One region of the Clostridium sp. CTA-7 genome, then DNA from elsewhere that is predicted to be linked to it. Evidence: riboswitches for the same ligand, from Rfam matches in the RefSeq annotation. Region 1 holds a riboswitch; each other region holds the start of a gene.
What was found. Region 1 has a riboswitch for lysine ahead of ACYUEX_RS17170 (transporter substrate-binding domain-containing protein). Riboswitches for the same ligand answer to the same signal wherever they lie in the genome.
Positions count from the first base shown of each region.

Region 2: linked by a shared signal. The riboswitch ahead of ACYUEX_RS09900 (APC family permease) and the one ahead of ACYUEX_RS17170 (transporter substrate-binding domain-containing protein) in region 1 are both predicted to bind lysine.
Region 3: linked by a shared signal. The riboswitch ahead of ACYUEX_RS12630 (Na+/H+ antiporter NhaC family protein) and the one ahead of ACYUEX_RS17170 (transporter substrate-binding domain-containing protein) in region 1 are both predicted to bind lysine.

Region 1 covers NZ_BAAAAV010000011.1:49,387-52,676, reverse strand. The annotation lists gene ACYUEX_RS17175 (PAS domain S-box protein) at 1-732, shown strand, start outside; lysine riboswitch at 983-1,166, shown strand; gene ACYUEX_RS17170 (transporter substrate-binding domain-containing protein) at 1,312-2,142, shown strand; gene ACYUEX_RS17165 (amino acid ABC transporter permease) at 2,209-2,976, shown strand; gene ACYUEX_RS17160 (amino acid ABC transporter ATP-binding protein) at 3,003-3,290, shown strand, end outside.
Region 2 covers NZ_BAAAAV010000004.1:231,196-234,485, reverse strand. The annotation lists gene ACYUEX_RS09905 (heavy metal translocating P-type ATPase) at 1-1,268, shown strand, start outside; lysine riboswitch at 1,331-1,503, shown strand; gene ACYUEX_RS09900 (APC family permease) at 1,575-2,900, shown strand; gene ACYUEX_RS09895 (sigma 54-interacting transcriptional regulator) at 3,043-3,290, shown strand, end outside.
Region 3 covers NZ_BAAAAV010000006.1:90,110-93,399, forward strand. The annotation lists gene ACYUEX_RS12630 (Na+/H+ antiporter NhaC family protein) at 9-1,736, opposite strand; lysine riboswitch at 1,855-2,030, opposite strand; gene ACYUEX_RS12635 (aminopeptidase P family protein) at 2,108-3,290, opposite strand, start outside.

The DNA.
Region 1 (3,290 bases):
GAAAAGATTTTAAATCGAATAAATAGTGCTATTGATAAGGAAAAATTTAATTCGATTAATGTATCAATTTCTTATGGGTGGAAAACTAAAATAGAAGAGAATGAGGAAATGCTAGCAGTATTTAAGAAAGCTGAAGACTATATGTATAGGCGAAAGTTATCTGAAAGTACCAGTATGAGGTATAAGACTATAGAGGTAATAATAAAAACTTTATACGAAAAAAATGAAAGAGAAGAGAAGCATTCCATACGGGTTGGAGAACTATGTGCTTTAATAGCATCTACTTTAAATTTAAGTGATGCAAATATAAGAGAGCTTAGAACAGCAGGACTGATGCATGATATAGGGAAAATAGCCATTGATGAAAAAATTCTGAATAAACCTGGTTCGCTTAGTGATTCTGAGTGGCTAGAAATCAAGAGGCATCCTGAAATTGGATATAGGATATTAAGCTCTTTAAATGAATATGCACCAATTGCAGAGTATGCTTTAGCACATCATGAAAGGTGGGATGGAAAGGGATATCCTAAAGGACTAAAAGGAGAAGAGATACCTTGGCAAGCTAGGGTTATAGCAGTGGCTGATGCTTATGATGCTATGACTAGAGATAGACCTTATAGGAAAAACTTAAGCAAATCTGATGCAATTGAAATAATAAGAAAAAATGCTGGAACTCAGTTTGACCCAGAAATAGTTAAATTATTCATTGAAAAGGTGCTAAATGAGGAATAAAAAAGAAGCTTAATAATTTCGTTCAAAGATTTAAAATATAAAATTTAATAATAAATTTTATATAAATTAGAATGTATAACATATAGTTTAGGAATCCTAAGGAAATTTAGGGTTCTTAAATTTTTTAATTATAATATATTGTTCTAAATTTTCAAATTAATAAAATATTGAAAAAATTCTTTTTTAGGTATTGACAATAATGAAATAAGATTGTACACTGTATATAATTTAATAAATACCTCACTTTTATATGTGAGGTAGAGGCGCAAAATTTAACAGTTTTTAGTGGAGCTTGAGAAGGTGATGATGCTAATGAGAAGGAAATTTTGCCGAAGTTTGTAATATTTCTCAGTATTACTTGCTGGGTCTGTAGTTAAGAGCTACAGGACTGTCTTAATAAATGTCCCGGTTTATTAAGTTGTGCTATCTCAAATGGGAAAGATGAGGATTAGGTTAATTATATAAGTAGACCTGAGCTTTGCTCAGTTATTTTTTTATAGTTAATTATCCGAATATTTAAGATAGCACCAACCTAAGTAAAGGTTGGTTTTTTTATTATAAAAAAGGAGAGGATTTACTATGAAGAAAAAACTATCATTATTAATTTCATTATCATTGACAGCAATGTTAACACTAACAGGGTGTGGCTCAGGAAAATCATCAGGAAATAAAGGTGAAGATGTCTTTAGGGTGGGACTTGAAGCAGGATATGCACCATTTAACTGGACACAAATGAATGATTCAAATGGTGCAGTAAAAATTGATGGAAGTGCAGAATACGCAGGAGGCTATGATGTAGAAATTGCCAAAAAAATAGCTGATGGCTTAGGAAAAAAATTAGTTATTGTTAAAACAGAGTGGGATGGATTAGTTCCAGCATTAACATCAGGTAAAATAGATGCAATAATAGCTGGGATGTCTCCAACAGAAAAGCGTAAAGAAACAATTGATTTTTCAGATAACTATTATACATCAGATTTAGTTATGCTTGTTAAAAATGGAGGAACCTACGAAAATGCTACTTCATTAAAAGATTTTTCAGGAGCTAAAATAACAGCTCAATTAAATACATTCCATTATTCAGTAATAGATCAAATTCCAGGTGTAAATATACAACCAGCTATGGATAACTTTCCAGCTATGAGAGTTGCTCTTGAGTCAGGAGTAATTGATGGATATGTAACAGAAAGACCAGAAGCTGTAAGTGCTCAAATGGCTAATTCAAACTTTAAAATGATTGAATTCAAAGATGGATTTGTAACATCACCAGAAGATACAGCAATAGCAGTAGGGCTTGCAAAAAATAGCGAGTTAACTAAAAAAATAAATGAAATTTTAGCTGGTATATCACAAGAAGAGCAAAAAACAATAATGGACAATGCTATTAAAAATCAACCAGCAGCTCAATAAAGCTAGAGTAGAATTGGTTAGCCTTAACCAATTCCCTCTTATTATATTTAATAAGGAGAATAAAAGATGAGTATAGAATGGATAATAAGAATTGTTGAAAATAACTGGCCAATGTTTTTACGTGGGGCAGGAATGACATTATTAATTTCTATAGTTGGTACTTTAGTAGGTTCATTAATTGGTTTATTAGTAGGTGTTGTACGTACTATTCCAGTACCAGATAGAGGAATTAAAAGAGGAATTTTAAAGTTTATTAATGCTATTCTTTCAATTTATATAGAGTTTTTCCGTGGAACACCTATGATTGTGCAAGCTATGGTAATTTATTATGGATCAGCACAATTCTTAGGGATAGATATAAATAAAATAGTAGCAGCTTTATTTATAGTATCTATTAATACAGGTGCATATATGTCAGAAATAGTTAGAGGAGGTATTGTTTCAGTAGATAAGGGACAATTTGAAGCAGCTCAAGCCATTGGAATGACACATTCTCAAACAATGATTAATGTAGTATTACCACAAGTGATTCGTAATATTTTACCAGCAACAGGCAATGAGTTTGTAATAAATATAAAAGATACATCGGTACTAAATGTAATTTCGGTATCAGAGTTATTTTTCCAAACTAAATCAATTGCAGGAAATAATTTTAGATATTTTGAGTCATTCTTTGTATCATGCATAATTTACTTTGTAATGACATTTACAATTACAAGAATTTTAAGAGCTATAGAAAGAAAAATAGATGGTCCAGACAATTACATTATGGCAGGTAATCAAATGCAAGTAGAAACACCTGAAGATATACTACGTAAGAAGAAAGTACTGTAGTAGTATAGTTTAATGGAGGAGAGAATATGGAAAAAGTAATAGATATAAAGCATTTAAATAAATCCTTTGGAACACATGAAGTATTAAAAGATATTAACTTTTCAGTAAATAAAGGAGAAGTTGTTTGTATAATAGGTTCATCTGGGTCAGGAAAATCAACTCTTCTACGTTGTATAAATCTTTTAGAAAAACCAAGTGGTGGAGAGATAATTTACAATGAAGAAAATATTTTGGATGATAACCATAATATATATAAATATCGTACTAAACTAGGTATGGTATTCCAACAATTTAATTTATTTAATAACCATAAT
Region 2 (3,290 bases), on a different contig from region 1:
TTGCACAAATAATTAAATTGGTTGAAGATGCTCAAGGAACAAAAGCGCCAATTGCAAAACTTGCAGACGTAATATCAGCATATTTTGTACCAACTGTAATTATATTAGCCATTATAGCTGCATTAGGATGGTATATATCAGGAGAGTCAGCAGTATTTTCACTAACTATATTTATATCAGTACTAGTTATTGCTTGTCCATGTGCACTTGGATTAGCAACACCTACTGCAATAATGGTAGGAACAGGAAAAGGTGCTGAAAATGGAGTTCTTATAAAAGGTGGAGAAGCGTTAGAAACTGCATATAAAGTTGAGACTATTGTATTTGATAAGACAGGAACTATAACAGAAGGAAAGCCTAAAGTAACTAATATAATAACAATGGATTTAAGTGAAAAAGAAATTTTAATTTTAGCAGCTAGTGCTGAAAAAGGATCAGAACATCCATTAGGTGAGGCAATAGTTAAAGAAGCTGAAGATAAAGGTCTCAAACTAAAAGAAATAAATGATTTTAAGGCAATACCAGGACATGGAATAGAAGTTAAAATAGAAAATGAAAATATTCTTTTAGGAAATAAAAAGTTAATGAAGGATAGGGGAATAAACTTAGAAGATTTAGAAGAGAAATCAAATAAGTTAGCAGAAGAAGGTAAAACACCTATGTTCTTAGCAGTAGAAAATAAAATCCAAGGAATTGTAGCAGTAGCTGATACTGTAAAAGAAAATAGTAAAAAGGCAATAAAAGCAATTCATAGTATGGGAATAAAAGTGGCTATGATTACTGGTGATAATGAAAAAACAGCTAAAGCAATTGCAAAAGAAGTTGGAATAGATATAGTTTTAGCTGAAGTATTACCAGAGGATAAAGCAAATGAAGTTAAAAAGTTACAAGGCGAAAATAAGAAGGTTGCTATGGTGGGAGATGGTATAAATGATGCACCAGCATTAGTTCAAGCAGATGTAGGAATTGCAATAGGATCAGGTACAGATGTAGCAATAGAGTCGGCAGATATAGTTTTAATGAAGAGTGATTTAATAGATGTTATAAAGGCTATTCAATTAAGTAAAGCAACTATTAATAATATAAAGCAAAATTTATTTTGGGCATTTGCTTATAATGTACTAGGAATACCAGTAGCAATGGGAATTCTTCATGTGTTTGGTGGGCCATTATTAAATCCTATGATAGCAGCAGGAGCAATGAGTTTAAGCTCAGTATCAGTATTATTAAATGCCTTAAGGCTTAGAAAGTTTAAGGCAAATGTATAAATAGTTGATATTTCCTTGACATATATATAAATTTTGATAGAATTAAGAAGGAAATTTAATATTTTATTGGTAGAGGCTGCAATAGCTAAAAGTAATATTAATGAGGTAAGCACTATGATTTAATATGAAAGGGGTTATTGCCGAAGTATATAGATTAGCTTAAAGGTTATATACTGGGATTGTATAAAATATATACAAAACTGCCACAATATTTTTGTGGAGAGCTATCTTTATTATTGTCTAAAGTTTGCAATAAATATAAGCTCAAAGAATAATCTTTGAGCTTACTTTTTTTAGGAGAAAAAAATGGAAAAGAAACATATGAAAAAAGAAATCACTTTATTTATGGCTACAATGCTTGTTTGTGGAAATATGATAGGCTCAGGAGTTTTTATGTTACCTGCTACATTAGCAGAATTATCAGGTCCAATGGCAACTATTATTGCATGGGTAATAACAACTATAGGATCTATTTTAATAGCTATATCCTTTGCTAATTTAGGTTCAAAGTATCCATCTACTGGAGGAGCTTATCAATACACAAAAGAAGCTTTTGGAGAATTTGCAGGATTTTTAAGTGCTTGGCTTTATTGGAATGGTTCATGGATAGGAAATGCAGCTATAATAGTAGCATTGGCAAGTTATAGTGCAGCTATAATTCCAGCACTAAATAATCCACTAATATCAATAATTTATACAAGTTCTATCTTATGGATATTTACATTTATAAACATTGTTGGAGTAAAAAAAGCTGGAAAGGTTCAATCGTTTGTAACTGTATTTAAAATTGTATTTTTCGCATTGTTTATAGTAATAGCATTTTTAAATTTTGATAGTTCCAATTTATTGCCTTTAATGCCAGAAGGAAAGGGAGTAAATTCAATACCTCTTGCGGCAACATCAACTTTATGGGCATTTGTAGGTTTAGAAAGTGCCACAGTAACTGCAGGAGAAATTAGTAATCCAGAAAAAAATGTTAAGAAAAGCACTATTTATGGAATGCTAATATCAGCAGTAATATACATATTAATAAGTGTTGCTAGTATGGGAGTAATGTCTAACAAAGAATTAGCTTCAAGTTCCGCGCCACTTACTGATATATTAACTAAAATTTTAGGAACATCAATTGGAAAGCCATTAGCAATTTCAGTAGTTATATGTATTTTAGGAACAACTATTGGGTGGTTATTATCTACTGCACGAGTTGCTTATGCAGCAGGAGAAGATGGTGTATTTCCTAAATGTTTTGGGAAATTACATTCTAAATATTCAACTCCAGCTAATGCTTTAATAATTGGATCCATATTAGTTAATATACTTTTAATAATGAATTACCAAAAAAGTATGGTTTCAGCATTTACATTTATAACTATATTAGCAACGCTAGCATTTTTGCCAATATATTTATTAACTGCAGCAGCAGAAATGATGATTATGTTTAGAGGGGAAAGTAAGTTTAATTTACAAATTTTCATTAAAAAAGGAATAATTCCATTACTAGCATTTATATATACATTATGGACAATATATGGTTCAGGAGCAGAAATTGTAATGTGGGGATTTATACTTATGTTATTAGGAGTGCCATTTTATATATATAATTACCATAAGAATAAAAGCAATTTAAACTAAATTATAAATATTAGAAAAAAACCCTCTAAAATTTTAGAAGGGTTTTTATTTTGAATTAAAAAATTTTACTAATGTAAAAAAAATAAATGTATGTTAAAATTAATAGCAAATAAATGTTTACATTGGGGTGATATTAAAAAATATGAGTAAGATAAATGAAGTTTATGATGCTTTAAAGCGGTTAGAAATGAAAAGTAAAAAAGGAATAACAGCAAGCGAGCTTAGTGCTTTTATGAACTTAGATAGGGCTAATGTAAGCAGATATTTAAATCAGCTTTATAAAGATGGTGTAGTTGATAAAATAGATGGCCATCCAGTAAAATATAGTTCTATAGTAAGAACCGAAGTATCTAAATCAAAAGAAAATAAGAAAGTCGTAAAAGAGAAAAA
Region 3 (3,290 bases), on a different contig from region 1:
TCTTATTATTATTTTGCTTCTTCTACACTCTTACCCAATATTTGGATTCCTACATATACTGCTAATATAGATATAGGTAGTACAATATACCAAGCTAATCCAAAACCCGCTGGAATATATCCAAATAAAATTGTAATTGCAGCTATAAATAGTGAATACCACATTTGAGTGTTAACATGAGCAATATGATTACAACCTGCTCCCATTGATGAAAGTATTGTAGTATCTGATATTGGTGAACAGTGATCTCCAAAAATAGCTCCAGTTAAAACAGCACTTGTACTAACTATTACATAGCTCATATCTGGATTCATTGAATAAGCTAGTGGAATTGCAAGTGGCATTAGTATTCCCATTGTTCCATAAGCCGTTCCTGTTGCAAAAGAAATAACTGCACCTAAGGTAAATATTAAACTTGGAAGCAAGAAATTTGGTAGTGATCCTGAAAGTAATGAAACTAGATATTTAGCAGTTCCTAAATCCTTTATTACAGAACTTAGTGACCAAGCTAATAATAAAATTACTCCTGTTATAAGTAATGGTTTCATACCATCTATCCATGTTTCTATAGCTTCAGAAACAGTAAATATTTTCTTAGATACTCCCATTATAATTGATACTATACTTGCTATTAATGCTGATTGGAATAATGCTACTGATGCATCTGATGCACTAAATGCTTCTTGTATAGCCTTAAATGATACTGGTGAATTAGTCATTATATTTTGAAGGGCAACATCTTCACCACCCATTATTACTGTATAACCACTAAAATAGAAACATATTAATGAAGCTATAACCAAAACACCTATTGGTATTATAGCATTCCATATACTTAACTCTACACCTTCCTTTGGTTCAAGGTCTGAATGATCTAAGTTAGAATCTGATGCAACTTCATCAACATTAGAGTTTAACCCTCTTTTTCTTGCCTCTACTTCTGCCTTATACATAGGACCAAAATCCTTTAATAAAACTGAGGTAATAAATACAAATACTAATATTAGTATATTATAAAATCTATATGGTATAGTTTGTAAAAACACTCCAAAAGCATCAACTTCTTGCCCTATTCCATTTATAAAAGCATCATTTATTAGCCCTACTTCTAACCCTATCCAAGTAGATACAATAGCTAATCCTGCTATTGGTGCTGCTGTTGCATCTATTATAAAGGCTAGTCTTTCTCTTGATATTTTCATCTTATCTGATACTGGCTTCATTATAGGACCAACTATTAATGAATTTGCATAGTCATCAAAAAATACAGCTAACCCTAATAATAATGTAACTAATTGTGTGCTTCTAGCATTCTTAGCCCTTCTTGCTAATGCTTCTGCAACAGCCTTAGCCCCCCCCATTTTAGCAACTAAGTGTATAACTCCCCCTATAACTAATACCTGAAGAATTATACCTGCATTCCATGGATCAGATAATGAGTTTAAAACTCTAGATACAAAATCTAAAAAAGATTGTGTAACTGCTCCAAGAAAAGTATTATCAACTAATTGAACTAAAAATGTACCTGATAAAGTTCCGATAAACAAAGATATAATAACATTCTTTGTTATAAATGCTAAAACTATTGCTACCACCGGCGGTATCAAAGTTAATAATCCGTAATGATTTGCATTAGATGTAGATTGATCTACCTCTGCTGCGAAAACTATTGATGTTGACATTAAAATCATCATCATAGTCATTAATATTAATCTTAGATTTCTTTTATTATTCATAATGCTCCCCCTATATATTTCATGAATAATTTAAGGGCAGAAATTAAAAAGAGCCTTGAGTTTTCACTCAAGGCTATAGATACACTTTAATTAATATTCTAAATAAAGTTAAAAATCCTCAAGCGATAGCTCACCACAAATTAAGTTTGTGACAGTGTTACACATATTTTGTGAAACCCCAGCCATATGATATTAAAGCATTAATCATACGCTTCGGCGATAATTCCTTTTCTATTAAATCAAAGTGCTTACCTCATTAATAGTACTCTTAATTATCGCGCCTCTACCCTTGTCGTTATTCATATTTAATTTACAGGATTATTATACAGTTTTTCACTAGTTGAATCAACCTTTAATGCCCAGCCTTAATTCTATTTAACTAATCTATTGGCCATAAATTCTTCTATTTCCTCTACTGTCTTAATCATTTCTTTAGTTAATACTTCATTTCCATTATCTGTTATCAAAATATCATCTTCTATTCTTATTCCTATACCTTCATTTTCTATGTATATTCCAGGCTCAACAGTATATACCATTCCAGCTTCAAAGGTTACATCCCTATTTTCTAACTCTATATCATGAGTATCCATACCCAAGCTATGACCTATACTATGATAATAAAATTGAGATACATCTTCCTTTTTAGAAATTAATCCAAGAGATATACACTCCTCTGCAACCCACTCTTTAGCCTTATTGTTTAAATCTATGAATTTAACTCCTGGCTTCATTTCTTTAATAACTCTTTCATTTACTCTAAGAACTGCGTTATAAACTTCTTTTTGCCTTTCAGTAAACTTTCCATTAATAGGGAAGGTTCTTGATATATCACCATTATAATATTTATATTGAGCACCTAAATCAAATAATATTAAGTCCCCAACCCTTAATTCTGAGTCATTACTTACATAATGTAAAACAGTTGCATTTTTCCCTGCTGCTGCAATAGTTTTAAATGCAAAGTCTTTTGCACCATTTTTCTTACAAATAAAATCAAAGTAAGCTTCAAGTTCGTACTCTTTTATGCCCGGCTTAGAATTTCTCATTAATTCTTTTACGCCTTCTATAGTAATTTCTATAGCTTTCTTAATCCTGCTAATTTCTTCTTCAGTTTTTATAAGTCTTAAATTTCCTATAATCTTATATGCATTTTTAATATTTATATTATAATACTTTTCCTTAATTTCATTTATATACTTATATGATGAATTATCTTTTTCTAAATCTAAATATATATTTATGTCTTCTTTATTAATTAATATTTTTTCTATAAACCCGTTAAAATCCCCTAAGTACTTAACATCTTCTATATCACAAATGTCTAATACTTCTTCTTTTCTAATAGTTTTACCTTCCCATTTTTCTGTAATATGATTTACCTCTTTTATAAATAAATGTTCATTAGTTTTTCCATTCATTTTCGATAAAACTAAAATATGCTTTTCTTCATCTATTCCTGTTAAATAATAAAAATTTCTATTTGGTGTAAAAGGATATTTTTCGTCTGCAGTTTTCTTTGGCGAATTACCTGCAAATAATATTAATAAAGAA